Regions from separate parts of the Paenibacillus sp. B-A-8 genome, predicted to be linked through region 2. Evidence: riboswitches for the same ligand, from Rfam matches in the RefSeq annotation. Region 2 holds a riboswitch; the other holds the start of a gene.

Region 1 (8,192 bases), 140 kb from region 2:
CCGGTACTTCATCAGATTATTTACTGATTGCTGGTGGAGCGACAGGCGCGACTGGAGCGCAAGGACCTCAAGGGCCTCAGGGACCTCAAGGACCTCAAGGAGCGCAAGGGCCTCAAGGGCCTCAAGGGGAATATGGTGTTGGTGGGACAGGCGCGACTGGTGCGACTGGTGCGCAAGGTATACAGGGACCGCCAGGTATACAGGGACCGCCAGGTCCTGGAGCAGGGGCAACGGGGCCAACAGGTGCTACGGGTGCTGCCGGGCTTGCTGGACCAACAGGCGCTACGGGTGCTGCCGGGCTTGCTGGGCCGACAGGCGCTACGGGTGCTGCCGGGCTTGCTGGGCCGACAGGCGCTACGGGTACTGCCGGGCTTGCTGGGCCGACAGGCGCTACGGGTACAGCCGGACTTGCTGGACCGACAGGTGCTACAGGTACCGCCGGGCTTGCTGGGCCGACAGGCGCTACGGGTACCGCCGGGCTTGCCGGGCCGACAGGCGCTACGGGTACTGCCGGGCTTGCTGGGCCGACAGGTGCTACGGGTACAGCCGGGCTTGCTGGGCCGACAGGCGCTACGGGTACTGCCGGGCTTGCTGGGCCGACAGGCGCTACGGGTACCGCCGGGCTTGCTGGGCCGACAGGCGCTACGGGTACCGCCGGGCTTGCTGGGCCGACAGGCGCTACGGGTACCGCCGGGCTTGCTGGAGCTACGGGTGTTACCGGAGTTACAGGCGTTACTGGTGCAACCGGTGGGGGTGCAATCATTCCGCTGGCATCCGGTGGGCCTATTATTATGACTACGATTTTAGGCGGTTTAGTTGGAACAACAAGCCTTATAGGCTTCGGGAGTTCAGCCACAGGTATTTCTCTTGTTGGTGGAAATATTGATCTGACAGGTACAGTTCTTGGACCTCTTATCAACTTTGCAATGTCAGTTCCTCGTTCGGGAGTCATAACATCTGTTGCCGCTTACTTTAGTAATACCGTAGCTTTATCACTTATTGGTAGTACGGTAACTGTGACAGCACAATTATTCCAGTCTACCTTACCAAATAACACATTTACTCCTATTCCAGGGGCTATAGTACCACTGCCATCTATCACAGGCGCAGTTAATCTAGGAACTTTTGTCAGTGGAGCAACATTCGGTGTTGATTTCCCTGTAACAGCGCAAACTCGCCTTCTTATGGTCTTTTCAGCCACCGCTTCAGGACTCAGCCTTGTAAATACAGTCACTGGTTATGCAAGTGCAGGCTTCACTATTGTATAATCACTAATACTAATACAAACAAAAGCATCTGCCCTCCCTGCTAAAGGAGTGACAGATGCTTTTGTTGTAATATGCGATTGCAATTTCTTAATCTTTCGGACCGGAGAGACGCTATTGAGCAAAACAGGAGGTCAACTTCATCTTTTTTGTGCAACTAAGAGCGCCTGAGTCCTATAACAGTCTATTCCCCGGGAATCATACTAGGCCGTCATCAGCTACTCAATCTCTGACAATCTACTCACAGCAAATACTCTTTCAACTTACCGATAACCTCATCGATCTCTGCCATAGTTGTATACCGTCCCACACTAAAACGAACTGCTCCCTGCCCGATACTTGGTGAGACATTCATTGCCTTTAGAACAGGCGAGATCAATGTTTCTCCAGAATGACAAGCTGAGCCTGTTGAGGCAGCCACATCTTCTAGCGAAGCAATCACTTCATGACCCACCGCTCCAAGAAAACTAACGTTAAGCGTGTTAGGCAATCGCTTATCCCTATGACCGTTCAGGTGAATCTTATCGCCAAAAGCCTCCTGTAATCTGTCATAGAAATAATCTGCAACTTCTTTTACACGCGCTCTGGAGGTGGAGTCTGAAGCAAGCTCACAGGCTTTTCCTAATCCAATAATATATGGTGTGTTCTCGGTACCTGCTCGTCTACCATTTTCATGCCCCGCTCCGTGAATTAAAGGTTCGATGTGAATGCCCTCTCGGATGTACAATGCTCCAATCCCTTTTGGCGCATACAATTTATGACCTGCCAGCGTTAGAAAATCCACCCCTAGCTCAGCCACATCGAGCACTACTTTTCCAGCGGACTGCGAAGCATCGGTATGTACAAGAACACCACGTTCGTGGCAGGCCTCAGCTATTTCTTTGATCGGCTGGATCGTTCCCGTTTCGTTGTTAGAATGCATAATGGAGACTAGTATGGTTTGGTCGGTAAGCTGCTTTTTCACATCGTCTACTTGTACCATTCCATACGAGTCAACAGGTACATAAGTAATCGTATAGCCCAACTGCTCCAGATACTGACACGGTTTAATGACAGCAGGATGCTCCACAGCAGACACAATCATATGATTGCCTTTATGTCGATACGTTTGAGCGACGCCCTTGATGACGGTATTATTCGATTCGCTGCCCCCGCTTGTAAAAAGCACCTCACCCGGCGCGCAATTCAGGAAATTAGCCACCTGCGTTCTTCCTTGCTCGATTCCGAGTTTAGCTTCTTGCCCCAAAAAATGACTGCTTGAAGGATTGCCAAAATGACCATAAAGATACGGAATCATAGCCTCTGCGACTTCCTTATCTACAGGTGTTGTAGCATTATAGTCTAAATAGATCATTTGTTACGCTGTGCCTCCTCTAGCCCCTCATCCTTACGATTCCTAAAGCTTATACTTCCTGATTTTTCAAAAAAGAGCGCACCGCTGTCTCAGCTTCATCCAAATTATTCACCTTAAACGTAACTCTCTCAACGCCTTCATACTGAGTGGACGTATAATCGTATCTAGGATCATAATAGTATTCTAGCAAAAGCGCTACAGCCTCTCCGAACAAATCAGCTTGCAAGCATCGCTCGATTTCTGCGGCAACGGGGATATGAATTCGGGATTTAATACTCCGAAAAGCTGAAATACACTGCTCCTTGTATGCTTCTGGTCGGTAGTCCTCAAGGATTTGCTGCACCCTAGCTTGCAATGGCATCTCAATCCAAATCTGTGTTCCGATCTCTTTCTGCTCCGCCATGAATGGGGGCATGACGATTTTCCCGATTTTTTTACTCTCCGCTTCAAACAGTACATAAGAAGAATCCCCAAGCTTAATTAATTCCTCCAAAAGAAGACTATCGAACGTTTTCTGATTATTTGCATGAAGTCCGATCTCTCCAAAGATAGAACCCCGGTGACCCGCCATCCCCTCCAAATCCAGAACAGGATAACCTTGTGCTTTCAGGCGGTGCAGTAGGTTTGTTTTGCCTGTACCCGTATTTCCGTGAATTACATAAGGCTTTGCCTTGAATTCATAAGTCTCCAGTTCGTCGAGTACCCATTTACGGTAAGCTTTATAGCCGCCAATCAGCCGGTAAGCGTGAATATCCATTAAAGAAAGTACGGTTGCCGTAGTACGGCTGCGCATACCTCCTCTCCAGCAGAATACAGCTTTGTCCCCTTGAATCGCTGCGAATTCTTTGACAAAGGTAGGCAGCTTCGCCGCAGCAATCTCCAAACCGCGTTCTTTCGCCGCCTGCACACTAGACTGTTTATACAAAGTGCCTACTTCAGCCCGTTCCTCATCATCAAAAAAAGGAATGTTCAGACTATCCGGTAATGTCGAATCTTTATATTCAGAAGGAGATCGAACGTCGATCACAGTGATCTGCTTCTTATTTTTTAGCATTCTTAATTCTTCCAGTGTAATATCCTGAAACAATGCACTCTCTCCTCTGGTGGCTAACTTCTTAGATTGCCTCTAAGCTGACTCTATCATTATTGCGCAGCTATTACCGTAATCTGACCCGGATGTTCTTCTGTTACTTCTCCGATCAATGCCGCTTCTACACCTGCAGCTACCAGCTCTTGTAGCAAGGCTTCACTTTGTTCAGGAGCAACAGAAATCAACAATCCGCCAGAAGTTACAGCATCACACAGAATATAACGGCTTAATTGGTCCATCTCTTCCGGATAAAGAATGCTGCCCTCCAAATGGGCAAAGTTATTCTTAGTTCCACCTGGAACAAATCCCTGCTCCGCCAGATCTCTTACTCTTGGCAGCATTGGTACATCGCCTTGACGAATAATCAGTCCGTGGTTACTTCCCTTAGCCATTTCCGAGGCATGTCCCAACAGCCCAAATCCAGTAACATCCGTACAAGCGTGCACATCATACGGCTCCATGATTTCAGCCGCTTTTTTATTCAATGTAGACATCACTGTGGTGAGGCGTGTGGTTTCTTCTGGTGATAGTTGATCCTTCTTAATAGAAGTTGTTAAGATGCCCACACCGATAGGTTTCGTTAGTATCAGCTTATCCCCCACCTGCGCGCCTGCATTCGTTCTTACTTTGTCCGGATGCACCAGCCCCGTAACAGCCAATCCGAATTTAGGCTCTTTATCGTCGATAGAATGTCCACCTACAAGCGTCGCTCCTGCTTCCTGCACCTTGTCCGCTGCACCGCGCAAAATGTCACCGAGAATGCTTTTATCCAGAACAGAGATAGGAAAAGCTACAATATTAAGCACTGTAAGCGGCTTACCACCCATAGCATAAATGTCACTTAACGCATTGGCTGCTGCAATTTGCCCAAAGGAATAAGGGTCGTCCACGATCGGTGTGAAAAAATCAACAGTTTGCACTAACGCGAGTTCATCGCTTAAACGATACACGCCTGCATCATCACTAGTATCCAAACCTACAAGTAGATCCGGATTAGGAACGGTTGGTGGCAGACTGCGAATAACCTGCATGAGATCGGCGGGACCGATTTTGCAGCCGCAGCCTCCTTTTGAAGATAATGAAGTCAATTTTATAGTTTCGGCTTGAGACATCATGACTCAGCTCCTTTAGATAGTTAATATCGAATATCTTTAATCTTACATCAGTAGACAGCAATGTACAAAATGCATAGCTACCGATTGGATTTCATTATTCTGTTCTTTGAGAAGTGCTATGAGTGGTATTCTTTCGATTAATAGTATGCTAAAGGCTGGCTCATTCGTAGATTTCGCTACTTTGGGCCAGCCTTTAGTTCGATACTCTGTACTTTAGGGAGGTTTTCCCTAAAATACTATACAAAAGAACGTCCCGCAGCCAGTTCATACTCCCAGCTATAGAACGCCCTCATTTCTTGCTTAAACGTTAGCCGACCATTAAGACTCTGAAGAGGTTTATGCAATCTAAGGTGCTTTCTCCACTAGGATCAACTGATCTGCTGAGCATCCTGATGTTTCTCCAAAAAACGCTGAAGAATAGCATTAAATTTCTCCGGCTGACACAGATTACTAGGATCTAATGCGTTAGGAATGATCGCTAACTGAGCATGCGGCAGCTGAGACACCATATCCTTCATACAGTTGACTCCAAATTCACTAAAGTCACCGACTATACATAACGCGGGACGGTTAAAAGATTTTAAGCATCTAGTGTAATCCACATGACTAGTAGCCAGCCTTTGGCGATACAATTCCCGCGGACGTTTGTCGAGAAGTCCTCTTCTAATCTCGTTATAGGCCAGGTTCCAGCGTTCGCGATACATCATACGAATCGAAGGCAGTACAAGCTCACTAGGAGCGTAATACATTAACCAACTACAATATGCAGCCATAAGCTGAATTTTACCTACTATTGTTGATGCATGACTTCTACAAAAGCTATCGGCAACAACAATCGCCTTTACCCGTTCCGGGTATTGTTTCGCAATATGTTGAACGACGAGCCCCCCATAGGCGCTCCCGACAAAAACCGCCTCACGAATGCCCAAATCATTCAATAGCATAATTATATCTAGGCATTGCGTTTCAATAATCTCGTTTGGAGCCTGCAGCAATTCACCTGATTTGCCATTCCCCCGTAAATCGCACAGAATCACTTTATATTTATCAGAAAAATACTCTAATTGTGGTTTAAACATGCTATGTGTTAATCCATGTCCATGGATAAACACAACCGGAGTCCCTGTTCCAATGATTTCGTAATAGAGCGAAGTTCCATTCAGTTTAGCAATAGGCAAAATTAACACCTCTTTCACAGGTAGGTTCTATATCTATATGTGCTTATAAACGCAGCAAAAAACCACAGAGGGATTCTCTGTGGCTATTCATCATCAAATACGCCATTCATCCTCTCTCCATACGCTTACGAGGTTAGCTGTCGGATTCGGGCAGTGAGAGTTGCCCTACCTGTATGGATGCACTATTCAGCATCTGTAACAGGATTCACCCCATAACTAGTACCGACTGTCATATCGATTTCCAGTTGTTGGTTCCCCCGCTTTCCTTAACGGAAATTAAGCGGACTTCTTATGTAATTGTCAGTTATGTGATGAATCATACTCCGTGTAAGGTTTCTTGTAAAGTTGAGCCCTGGGCAAAATAATGATGAAAGCCATGCTTTTCATTTCATATTGAGCATACTCTTCGTTTTCTCTTTCTATTGCTCTTGTTTACTCGGTTTATTAAGAAAAAGCCGAGCGGTCATCAGAGATCAATCCCTGAACCACTCGGCTTCTTTATACAATCATTCGGCTACAACAGATCGGCGTTTTTCAATGCATGCTCCCAGCTCGGAAAAAAGAACAGCGCACTTCTCATAAGATCAGGATCGCTTTGCTTCACTTGTTTTTTACTGATCGAGCTTCCGTCAGTTTGAAGCTTTTTGATACGACTTAACACTTCATCAGCCTCCAAAGGAATTTCCATTGAAACACTCCTCTCTCAGTGACCTGGTTTCCAATCATTTTCTCCATAATATGCAAATTTATTCTTCATTTCGATTTATAAGGATTAAACCAGCTGATAGATCGGTTGTTCTGCAATAAAATAAGTAGGAATCGTTGGGTATTTCTCTGCCAAAACTTCAGCTAAATATTTCATTCCCGGGGCTTCACTCTCCGCATGACCTAACATAATCAGCGCATTCGATCTACCTTGATGTACTGCATCCCTCACATATTCCGGAGTTTCCCACTCTGGCCCTTCGCCAGCAATCAGTAAATCAAGATTGTGCTGATTAAAAAGAGGGATAGCCATTGTCCCGCCTCCTCTGTAACCCACTGATATCCCCACATGTCTGCATACCTGGGATAGGTCACCGGCAACACGTACATAGGGGATTCCTAGTTTTCTTTTTATGTACTGAGCCGCTTCACTTACTGTCATGGCAGGAATCGTTAGGATTGTAGCAGCGGGTTGCTGCTCATTCACATAAGCTGACCACTCAAGCTCTCGCAGCAAGCCGACCATGATCCCATCCGGTTTATGACGATGACAATAATCATGATAACGAAAAATAGCCATTTCAGAACGTTTGATCAAACTCAGTTTCGTGAGATAAACAGCGTCATCCTTTAACCACTCACTTGTATCATGGTGACTGTAATACACACCTTCATGTGTGATCAGCAAATTGGCGTTCATAGCCATCGCTCGTTCCACAACATATTGCGTAGCGCAAAATGCTGTAACTATCCCTGTAACCACCGTTTCTGGATTTCCTGGCTTAAGTGTATCCACAGTCCCCTCTATCTGTTCCTCAGTTCCCATTAAATCTTCCAGTATTGTTCTTATCGTAATGTTCACCGTAACCCTCCCTTTGAGTTTCATTCTTCTGATCTACAAACAAATAACCCGCCCTTATTTAATATAAGGACGGGTTATTTTACTACTTGAGCAGCTTACCCGCTCTATAATTTTGGGGCAGAGCCGATAATACGGTGAAAGGCTGGCTTCGGATGATGCTCTTCATCGAATAAGAAGGGCCAGTTCTTCCGGCCACGAACAGGGAAATCATCTAGCCAGGTATAGTCATCCGCTGCTCCCCAGAACGTGACTGAACTAATCACGTCGCGGTATTCTCTCAGCAGTGCGAACATCGCTTCATATCGATCTGCTTGAAGTTCGAGCAGATCAGCAGGTACTGTCTTTAAGTCCATTCGTTTGTCTTCAAAACGGAACATGGATACATCCAGCTCAGTCAATTGAAGCTGAAGTCCTAACGAGGCATATTTCTCAATCGCAGCACGAATATCATCAAGATTCGGATCGTATAGATTCCAGTGTGCCTGCAATCCGACGCCATGGATCGGCACCTCTTGATCCAATAGCGACTTCACCAGTTCATAGATTTTGTCACGCTTTAAGGGATGGGATTCATTATAGTCATTGTAGAATAATAATGCCTTAGGATCAGCTTCATGGGCGAA
Region 2 (8,192 bases):
ATCCGCAACAAACTGGCTCTATTACCCGACCTGCCCGGGTGCTATCTGATGAAGAATGAAGAAGGCACCATTATTTATGTGGGTAAGGCGAAGGTGCTTAAGAACCGGGTTCGCTCTTATTTTACAGGCAGTCATAATGGTAAAACTCAGCGGCTTGTCGCTAACATTGCTGATTTCGAATATATTGTTACGTCCAGTAACATGGAAGCGCTCATTCTCGAGTGCAATCTGATTAAGAAGCATATGCCGCGTTATAACGTACTTCTGAAGGACGATAAGACATTTCCTTATATCAAAATAACGAATGAAACTCACCCTCGGCTTGAAGTCACACGCCGGGTGATTAAAGATAAAGCAAAATATTTCGGCCCTTATCCTAATGGTTATGCTGCACAGCAAACGAAAAAGCTCCTCGATCGTATGTATCCGCTCCGTAAATGTGGCGTAATGCCAAAGGAAGTCTGTCTTTACTATCACATGGGCCAATGCTTGGCGCCGTGTGAGAAGGAAGTGCAGAAATCCGAGTATGAGCAGATTACGCAAGATATCGCTGCTTTTCTGAGCGGAGGTCATGATGCGGTTAAGAAGGATCTACAGCAGAAGATGCAGGAAGCTGCTGAGGAATTATATTTTGAACGGGCGAAGGAACTGCGGGATCAGATTATCCATATTGATGCATTGATGGAGAAACAAAAGATTAACACCACAGATACTAAGGATCGTGACGTATTTGGTTATGCGGTAGACAAGGGATGGATGTGTGTACAGATTCTGTACATGAGACAAGGGAAGATGATTCAGCGCCACTCCTCTGTCTTTCCGTTCTATGGGGAAGCCTACAGTGACTTTATGTCTTATGTGACGCAGTATTACAGTGATAATCCTGCTCTGCCGCAGGAGATTCTTCTGCCGGATGTGCTTGACGAGGAAGCAGTGGTTGATAAAGAAGCTAAACCGGCGATTGTCATTGCTGCTCCAGCCGAAGAAGATCTACAAAAGGGGGAAGATACCCCCGAATCGCCTGAAGAAGTTGAGGCCCGTGAAATGGCCGCTGCGGAAGCATCAGCAGCAGGTGTCGTTGATGCTGCAGGTGGCGCCTCTATTCTACAGGAGTGGCTCGGCACCAAAGTGCTAGTGCCACAGCGTGGCCTCAAGAAGCAGATGGTCGGTATGGCATGCCAAAATGCTACAGTCGCAATCGACGAGAAGTTCCGGCTTATTGAACGAGATGAAGTACGTACCTCTGGTGCTGCAATGAGCTTAGGCGAGAGCTTGGGGCTCGAACGCTTAAGCCGGATCGAGGCGTTCGATAACTCGAATATTCAAGGGACTAATCCGGTTTCTGCGATGGTTGTCTTCATTGATGGCAAGCCTGCACGAAAAGAGTATCGTAAATATAAGGTTCGTACGGTGGTGGGTGCGGATGATTATGGAACGATGCGCGAGGTCATCCGGCGGCGGTATGAACGGGTGCTGAAAGAAAACCTGCCGATACCAGATCTTATCGTAGTCGATGGTGGTAAAGGGCAGATATCCTCAGCTATTGATATTCTGGAGAACGAGCTGGGGTTATTCATTCCGGTCTGTGGTCTCGTCAAGGATGATAAGCATAAGACGGCTCAGCTTTTGGTTGGAGATCCGCCAGAACCTGTCGCTTTGGCTCGGGATAGTCAGGAATTTTATCTGTTGCAACGGATTCAGGATGAGGTGCATAGATTCGCCATCACCTTCCACCGTGAACAACGTGGGAAGTCCATGGTTACTTCTAAACTGGACTCCATACCAGGTATAGGCGAGAAGCGGCGCAAGGCGTTGCTTAAGCATTTCGGATCGCTAAAGAAAATTAAAGAGGCCTCCATAGAGGATTTTAAATCACTTTCTATTGGCGAAAAGCTGGCTAGTCAAATTCTTGAGGCGCTCAAGGATGAAGAGCCAGCGACATAGGCATTCGAAAGACTGGAATGATGTATACGTAAATATAAAAAAGGTGTCACAGCAGTTTTCTGCTGTGACACCTTTTTTTATTATCGGTTATCCACCCGTTACTTCTTTAAATGATAGATGTCGGTTCAACCGGCTTCGGATCAGGTTTTTGCGGTGGATTAAACCGGTAGACAATGTAGGCGACTATGAACGGCATGATAATCGCGAAGATACCTGCTCCGACATTCACGCTTTCCTTCATAAAGATCAGCGTAGCGCCCATCAGAATGCTGTCAAACACGACATGACTGAACATGACGGCAATAAAGCCGTAACGAAGGAAAATATAGCTGAAGAGCAGCCCGATCACGGTAAGCTCAATAGGACGGGAGCTGATAGGGTAGATCGGATAAAGTGTATGACCAAACGCCCATACCAGCGTAGTGATCAGGCAAGCGATGAACGTGCTCCGGAACACCTTTTTCAACATAGGGATTCCGAAAAAACGATAAATAGCTTCCTCGGATAACCCGGCGAGCCATGCAACGATAGGCAGCAGCCAAGCATATCTCATGTTGTAAGGAGATTGAGTAGCGTCAGTAGTGGACCAGTTCTGCAAAGTCAATGATAATACGATGAACATAAGGGTCTGTACCCCTAGCAGCACGAATGCCCAGACGTATCCAGCCCGGATACTATCCAGCACGTATTTACCATAGCCAGGCTCTTTAGCACGAGGCCATGGGTTCATCCCCTCTTCTTTTTTCCAAAGACCGTCCCCTCCAATTAAAGAGAAATAGAGCAGGGAGGACATTAGAAGGCTATATAAGGCATAAATGATGAACATAATGACGGAAGTGATCTGAGCCTCGAGTCCTTCGCCCGAAGATTCAGGAAGCATATTATAGGTGCTGATCATCATGATTACAAAATAAGCTGAGCTTAGGAAAATTCCGCGCTTAAAGGAGGTATGTTCTCTTCTAAGTATGCTGTAGATGAGTGCCAAAATTCCTAAAGCTAAGGTAGGCAGACCGTAACCGAATAGAGTAAGCTTTTCCGCGAGAGAGGTCTGGTCCTTCACGTAGGAGGTATGCCAGGCTGGAGCAGTGAATCCGGCTTTAAAGCTGGATACCTGTTCGTCAGCGAAATCGAAATAATAGTGAAGCAAGGATTCGCCGATCTGAACGGAACGGTCAGTATACACGAGCCCATAGTATCCTGCATTCGATTCAATTTGCAGCTTGGCGGGATTCACATCCCATTCCTGAAGCCAGGGGCGGGCAAGATTTTCTTTTTGTGCCAAAGACAAGTCAGCACCCTTGTCCTCTTCTTTTGCACCAGTGGTTACATTGCTTGCCGATTCTGCAGATGATCCTTCTGCACCTTGTGTGAAAGCGACAACTGCACCAGTATACATATTGAGGTCAACGGAGATCAGTGGCTCTTGTTCCGCTGAAGGACTAAGTGTTACACGAAAGATGTCAAAAGGATATCGTTGATCCAATTTCTTTTTTGTATAGTCCTCCAAAAGCTTCTCGCGGGACATATAACCATAAAAGGAAGAATCCGTTTCATAAAGTACATTCCACTGATCGTTTGGTGCTTTGGTATAGTTTAACTTTTGTTCCGCAAATGATATCGCTTTGTCGCGGGCTTCCGCCTTACTGATGACGGTAGTATCTTCCCCGGCAGGGCTATTTAGCACCGAGGGGGCAATCTGAAACATAATAAATAGAATAAGACCGATAATGCCCGAGATGATGAGCCTCTTGGAGAGGGCACGTTGCTGTAAGGGCTGGCCAACGGGATTCATGTAACGCCTCCTTGTAAACTGACAATGTTATGTTCCATTATAGTATTAGTGCCATGATAGTTACAAAAATCATCGTATATTTTTTTTATGGGTAATAGAGATATTATAGAATAGGAAACTGAATATATACCATGAATTTAAAGTGATCATTTCTTCATTTTTCATGAAAAACGATGCAATTGCAGGGAAAACACGGAAAAGTGATGAGAAAAGGCACTCCTTCTGGTACATCCTCTCCAAACCGCATTTTTCATATGAATCACCATTAATTGTGTCTTTGTGATTTATCGAAATAACAGATATAATTTGTATGCAATTGTATATAGCCGAATTTCAGGTGAAAACGGGGGAACCATAAGAAGTAATGAAAAGATGAGTATACGCCGTAAAAGGTGACTTTATTCATCAGGGGTGAATTTCGTTCTAGGAACGAATAGGGCAGCCTGCACAGTCCGAATCCGTCAGCTAACCTCGTAGGCTAATTTACTGCAGGAACCAAGGGTAGCATTGGTTTTCCAGTGCTTTTTTTGTTGGAATTCTTTAAATTAAGATAAGAGGGTGAGCATAGTGGCTTCACAGTTTCGCAGAGTTTCTGAATCAAAGTTTCTGAAGCTCTCTCCGCCTCAGATTATGGTGCTCGGTTTTGCATCGATTATTCTGATAGGAGCTTTGCTGCTTATGCTTCCCATTTCGAGTACGAGCGGGAATGCTGTGAGTTTTATTGATGCATTGTTTACTTCGACATCGGCAACCTGTGTGACTGGACTTGTGGTGCTGGACACCGGGACGACATTCACCTTTTTTGGAAAAACCGTGATTATGTTGCTTATCCAGGTTGGCGGCTTAGGTTTTATGACAATGGCCACCTTATTTGCCATGATGATGAAACGCAAAATCTCTTTGCGGGACAGGTTAATCCTACAGGAAGCCATGAACCAAGGTTCTATGGAGGGGATTGTTCGGCTGATCCGGAGAGTACTTATTTATTCATTAGTCATTGAGGGCTGTGCAGCGGTGCTGCTGTCCATACGTTGGGCGTTTGATATGCCGCTGGGAAAGGCCATTTATTTTGGGATATTTCATGCAGTGTCGATGTTTAATAATGCTGGATTTGATATTTTTGGGGATTTTCGGAGTTTAACCGACTATGTATATGACCCGCTAGTGAATATCGTGGTGATGTTTCTGATTGTCTCCGGCGGTATTGGTTTTATTGTCATGTCTGATCTGGTGGAGTTTCGTGTAAAACGTAAATTGTCTTTGCATAGCAAAGTTGTACTCTCTACCACGGCTGGGCTTATTGTTATTGGTGCTTTGGTTATTTTTATATTTGAATTTACGAATCAGCGCACACTGGGTAATCTTAATTTCGGCGGCAAAATATTATCGGCATTCTTCCAGTCTGTATCGCCCCGAACCGCTGGTGCCAATACGGTGGATATTGCCGGACTCCGGCAAGCCTCTCAGTTCTTTATGGTTATTCTTATGTTTATTGGTGCATCACCGGGTTCAACGGGTGGCGGGATTAAGACTACTACCTTTACCATTATGATAGGTGCGGTAATCGCGATGCTGCGCGGGCGTGAAGATGTTGTACTGTTCCGTTATCGATTGGCGCAGGAGCGTATCTATAAAGCGTTGACGTTAACATTACTAGCTTTACTATTGATCCTCTCTGTGTCGATGGTACTTTCCACAACAGAGGATAGTAATTTCTTAGCGATCTTATTTGAGACAACCTCGGCCTTTGCCACGGTAGGGCTAACGATGGGGCTGACACCTGAACTATCTATCATCGGTAAGATTCTGATCTGTCTGACTATGTTCGCAGGTCGACTAGGTCCATTAACTTTAGTGTATGCGCTTGGTCCTAAACAGGGTAAACCATTGTATAAGCATCCAGAAGGTAAAATAATTATTGGATAGGAGCTAATCAGAAATGAAAGCACAGCAATTTGTAGTAATCGGCTTAGGGCGCTTTGGGTCAAGTCTCGCGCTTGAGCTGATGGAAATGGGCTACGAGGTGCTCGGGATTGATCACCATGAAGAACGCGTAGAGGAAATGAGCGATCACTTGACACATGCCGTAGTGGCAGATGCTACAGATGAGGGGATTATGCGCTCACTAGGTGTACGGAACTTTGACTGCGGGATTGTAGCGATTGGCGACAATATGGAGCGAAGTATTCTGGCGGCTATTTTGTTAAAAGAGATTGGAGTGAAGCAAGTTGTAGCCAAGGCGATCTCGATTCTTCATGGTCGTGCGTTGTCCAGGCTGGGCGTGGACCGGGTTATTTTTCCGGAGCGGGATATGGGCATTCGTGTAGCACATCAGCTTGTGACACCCAATTTGCTTGATTATATTGAACTGTCAAAAGATTATAAAATCGTGGAGCTAACCGTACCGTCCTGCATGAACGGGAAAAGCTTGTCCGATTTAAATACAAGAGCAAAATATGGCTGCAGTATTGTTGCCCTGAACAGGGAAAGTGGAATTATCGTTGCTCCAACGGCTCATGATCATTTGAGCGAAGGCGATGTAATGGTACTCATTGGTTCTAATGAAAGTATTGATCGATTTGAGAATGAGGTTGTAAACCAAGATTAAATAGTTAGCCCTTCGTCCTTTCATTGGACGGAGGGCTTTTTAAATTTAAGTTGCACGAGAGAGGCAGGGATTACTTCTCTCGTTCTGTCAGAAACATTTCTTCTGTAACCTGCACCAGGCTGCGGGCCGCTGTGCTCAGGGTTCCATCGTCACGGTAGATCAGACAGGTAGTTCGCTGGGTCTGCTCTAGCTCTTTAATATGCAGAGAGACCAGTCCACCACCGTTTAACAGCTGCGGACGCAGATAAGACTTAGGCAGTAATGCGGCTACATTGACCGTCGGCAGCAGCCGCACGATGGCTTCGAAGGAGTCAATTTCCATACGTACGTCGGGATCAATCCCGCAGCGCTGGAAGAGATCGTCCGTTAGACGGCGATACCAGGTGCCTTTGGAGAAAAGGATCATTGGCAGTCGGGACAGATCATCCATGGTCAGCTTGGAAGACTGATTCAGAGGATGATGCTCAGAAACAACCAGCCTAAGCTGATCCTCAAACAGAGAAATACAGCGCAGTCCAGGCTCTTGAATAGAGGAAGCAATCAGACCTATATCTGATTTCCCTTCACTGACAGAGGAGACAATCTCATGCGTTCGGCCTGTGATTAGCTTTAGCTCCGCTGTCGGGTACTTTTCCATATATGCGTTAACCAGTGGAGGCAGAGTGGTCTGCAGTGAAGTGAGAGATGCCCCTAAGGTGACCAGCTTTGGCTCGCCTTCTTTGTATTTAGACAAAGCCTCCAGAAATTTAGAACGCTGCTGACGCTGTTCAAGTGCGTAGGAATAAGTGAGACGCCCAACCTCGGTTAACTCCAGCCGTTTGCCATAACGATTAAACAGCGCGACACCTAGACGTTCTTCCAGCTTGGAGATTTTACGAGATAGGGCAGGTTGGGACAGATTGAGCTGGCGCGAGGCGCGATTCAAGCTAGAATGCTCCACAACCGCTGCAAAAACATCTAAATCGTCAAACATATTTATGTTCCTCTCGTAGTGCAATCTATAAACAGTAGTGACGAAATTCATAGCCTTGAAGACAATACTTCTTGCTCCATAAGGAAATAAAAGATTTGTCGGAAAATGTTGCTTCTCTAAATGAGAATTATTATCATATAAAATCTATTCTTATGCGTTTATTGTATAACGATTAATAATTAGATTGCAATTCCCTTATAAGGGAAAAAGGAGTAACATGAAAAGTGACACAAGATATTCACATTTTGTGAAAAAGAAAACAAAGTCCGGGAAACTAGGGGATAGCGGTAAATATAGGCATTTTGTCATACATAGTCTACGTTATCCTGTGTCAAATGTAGTTCCGGCGGTGAATACACATTAATGAAAACGCTGTTTTAATCGGAAAGGGGTTACTTTGTATGAAAGGATTTTATTCCAGAAAGATTCATTCCTTGCTAGGCGTTATCCCGCTTGGAGCCTTCTTCATTGAGCACATGATGACGAATTTTGCGGCTGTAGAGGGTGGCGCTTCCGGTTTCACTGACAGTGTGATCTGGCTGAACAGCCTGCCGCTTGTCTTCTTCCTGGAATTGTTCGGTATATGGCTTCCTCTGCTATACCATGGCGTATATGGACTGTATATTGCCTATCAATCCAAGCCGAACTTAAACCGTTTCAACATTGAAAGAAACTGGCGTTATACGCTGCAACGTATTACAGGAATTATCACCTTTATCTTCATAGTCTGGCATTTGTTCCAAACTCGGGTTCAGGTGGCAGTGGGTAGTGTTGAGCACGAAGAATTGGGCGGTCTGATGCATGATATCGTGACTCAACCACTGATGTTGACACTGTATATTATCGGTATCGTTGCAGCATGCTTTCACTTCTCG

The links. Region 2 has a riboswitch for cyclic di-AMP ahead of ACN6MV_RS26015 (TrkH family potassium uptake protein). Riboswitches for the same ligand answer to the same signal wherever they lie in the genome.
Region 1: another riboswitch for cyclic di-AMP. It lies ahead of ACN6MV_RS26725 (alpha/beta fold hydrolase); the one in region 2 lies ahead of ACN6MV_RS26015 (TrkH family potassium uptake protein).

What each region holds. Positions count from the first base shown of each region.
Region 1 covers NZ_CP183882.1:5,927,350-5,935,541, forward strand. Annotated here, with positions in the region: gene ACN6MV_RS26705 (exosporium glycoprotein BclB-related protein) at 1-1,268, shown strand, start outside; gene ACN6MV_RS26710 (cysteine desulfurase family protein) at 1,507-2,619, opposite strand; gene mnmH (tRNA 2-selenouridine(34) synthase MnmH) at 2,669-3,706, opposite strand; gene selD (selenide, water dikinase SelD) at 3,763-4,824, opposite strand; gene ACN6MV_RS26725 (alpha/beta fold hydrolase) at 5,193-6,002, opposite strand; cyclic di-AMP (ydaO/yuaA leader) riboswitch at 6,109-6,295, opposite strand; gene ACN6MV_RS26730 (hypothetical protein) at 6,517-6,690, opposite strand; gene ACN6MV_RS26735 (Nif3-like dinuclear metal center hexameric protein) at 6,775-7,569, opposite strand; gene ACN6MV_RS26740 (endo-1,4-beta-xylanase) at 7,674-8,192, opposite strand, start outside.
Region 2 covers NZ_CP183882.1:5,787,176-5,795,367, reverse strand. Annotated here, with positions in the region: gene uvrC (excinuclease ABC subunit UvrC) at 1-1,944, shown strand, start outside; gene ACN6MV_RS26020 (CPBP family intramembrane glutamic endopeptidase) at 2,051-3,736, opposite strand; cyclic di-AMP (ydaO/yuaA leader) riboswitch at 4,051-4,230, shown strand; gene ACN6MV_RS26015 (TrkH family potassium uptake protein) at 4,367-5,662, shown strand; gene ACN6MV_RS26010 (potassium channel family protein) at 5,676-6,344, shown strand; gene ACN6MV_RS26005 (LysR family transcriptional regulator) at 6,415-7,317, opposite strand; gene ACN6MV_RS26000 (succinate dehydrogenase cytochrome b558 subunit) at 7,719-8,192, shown strand, end outside.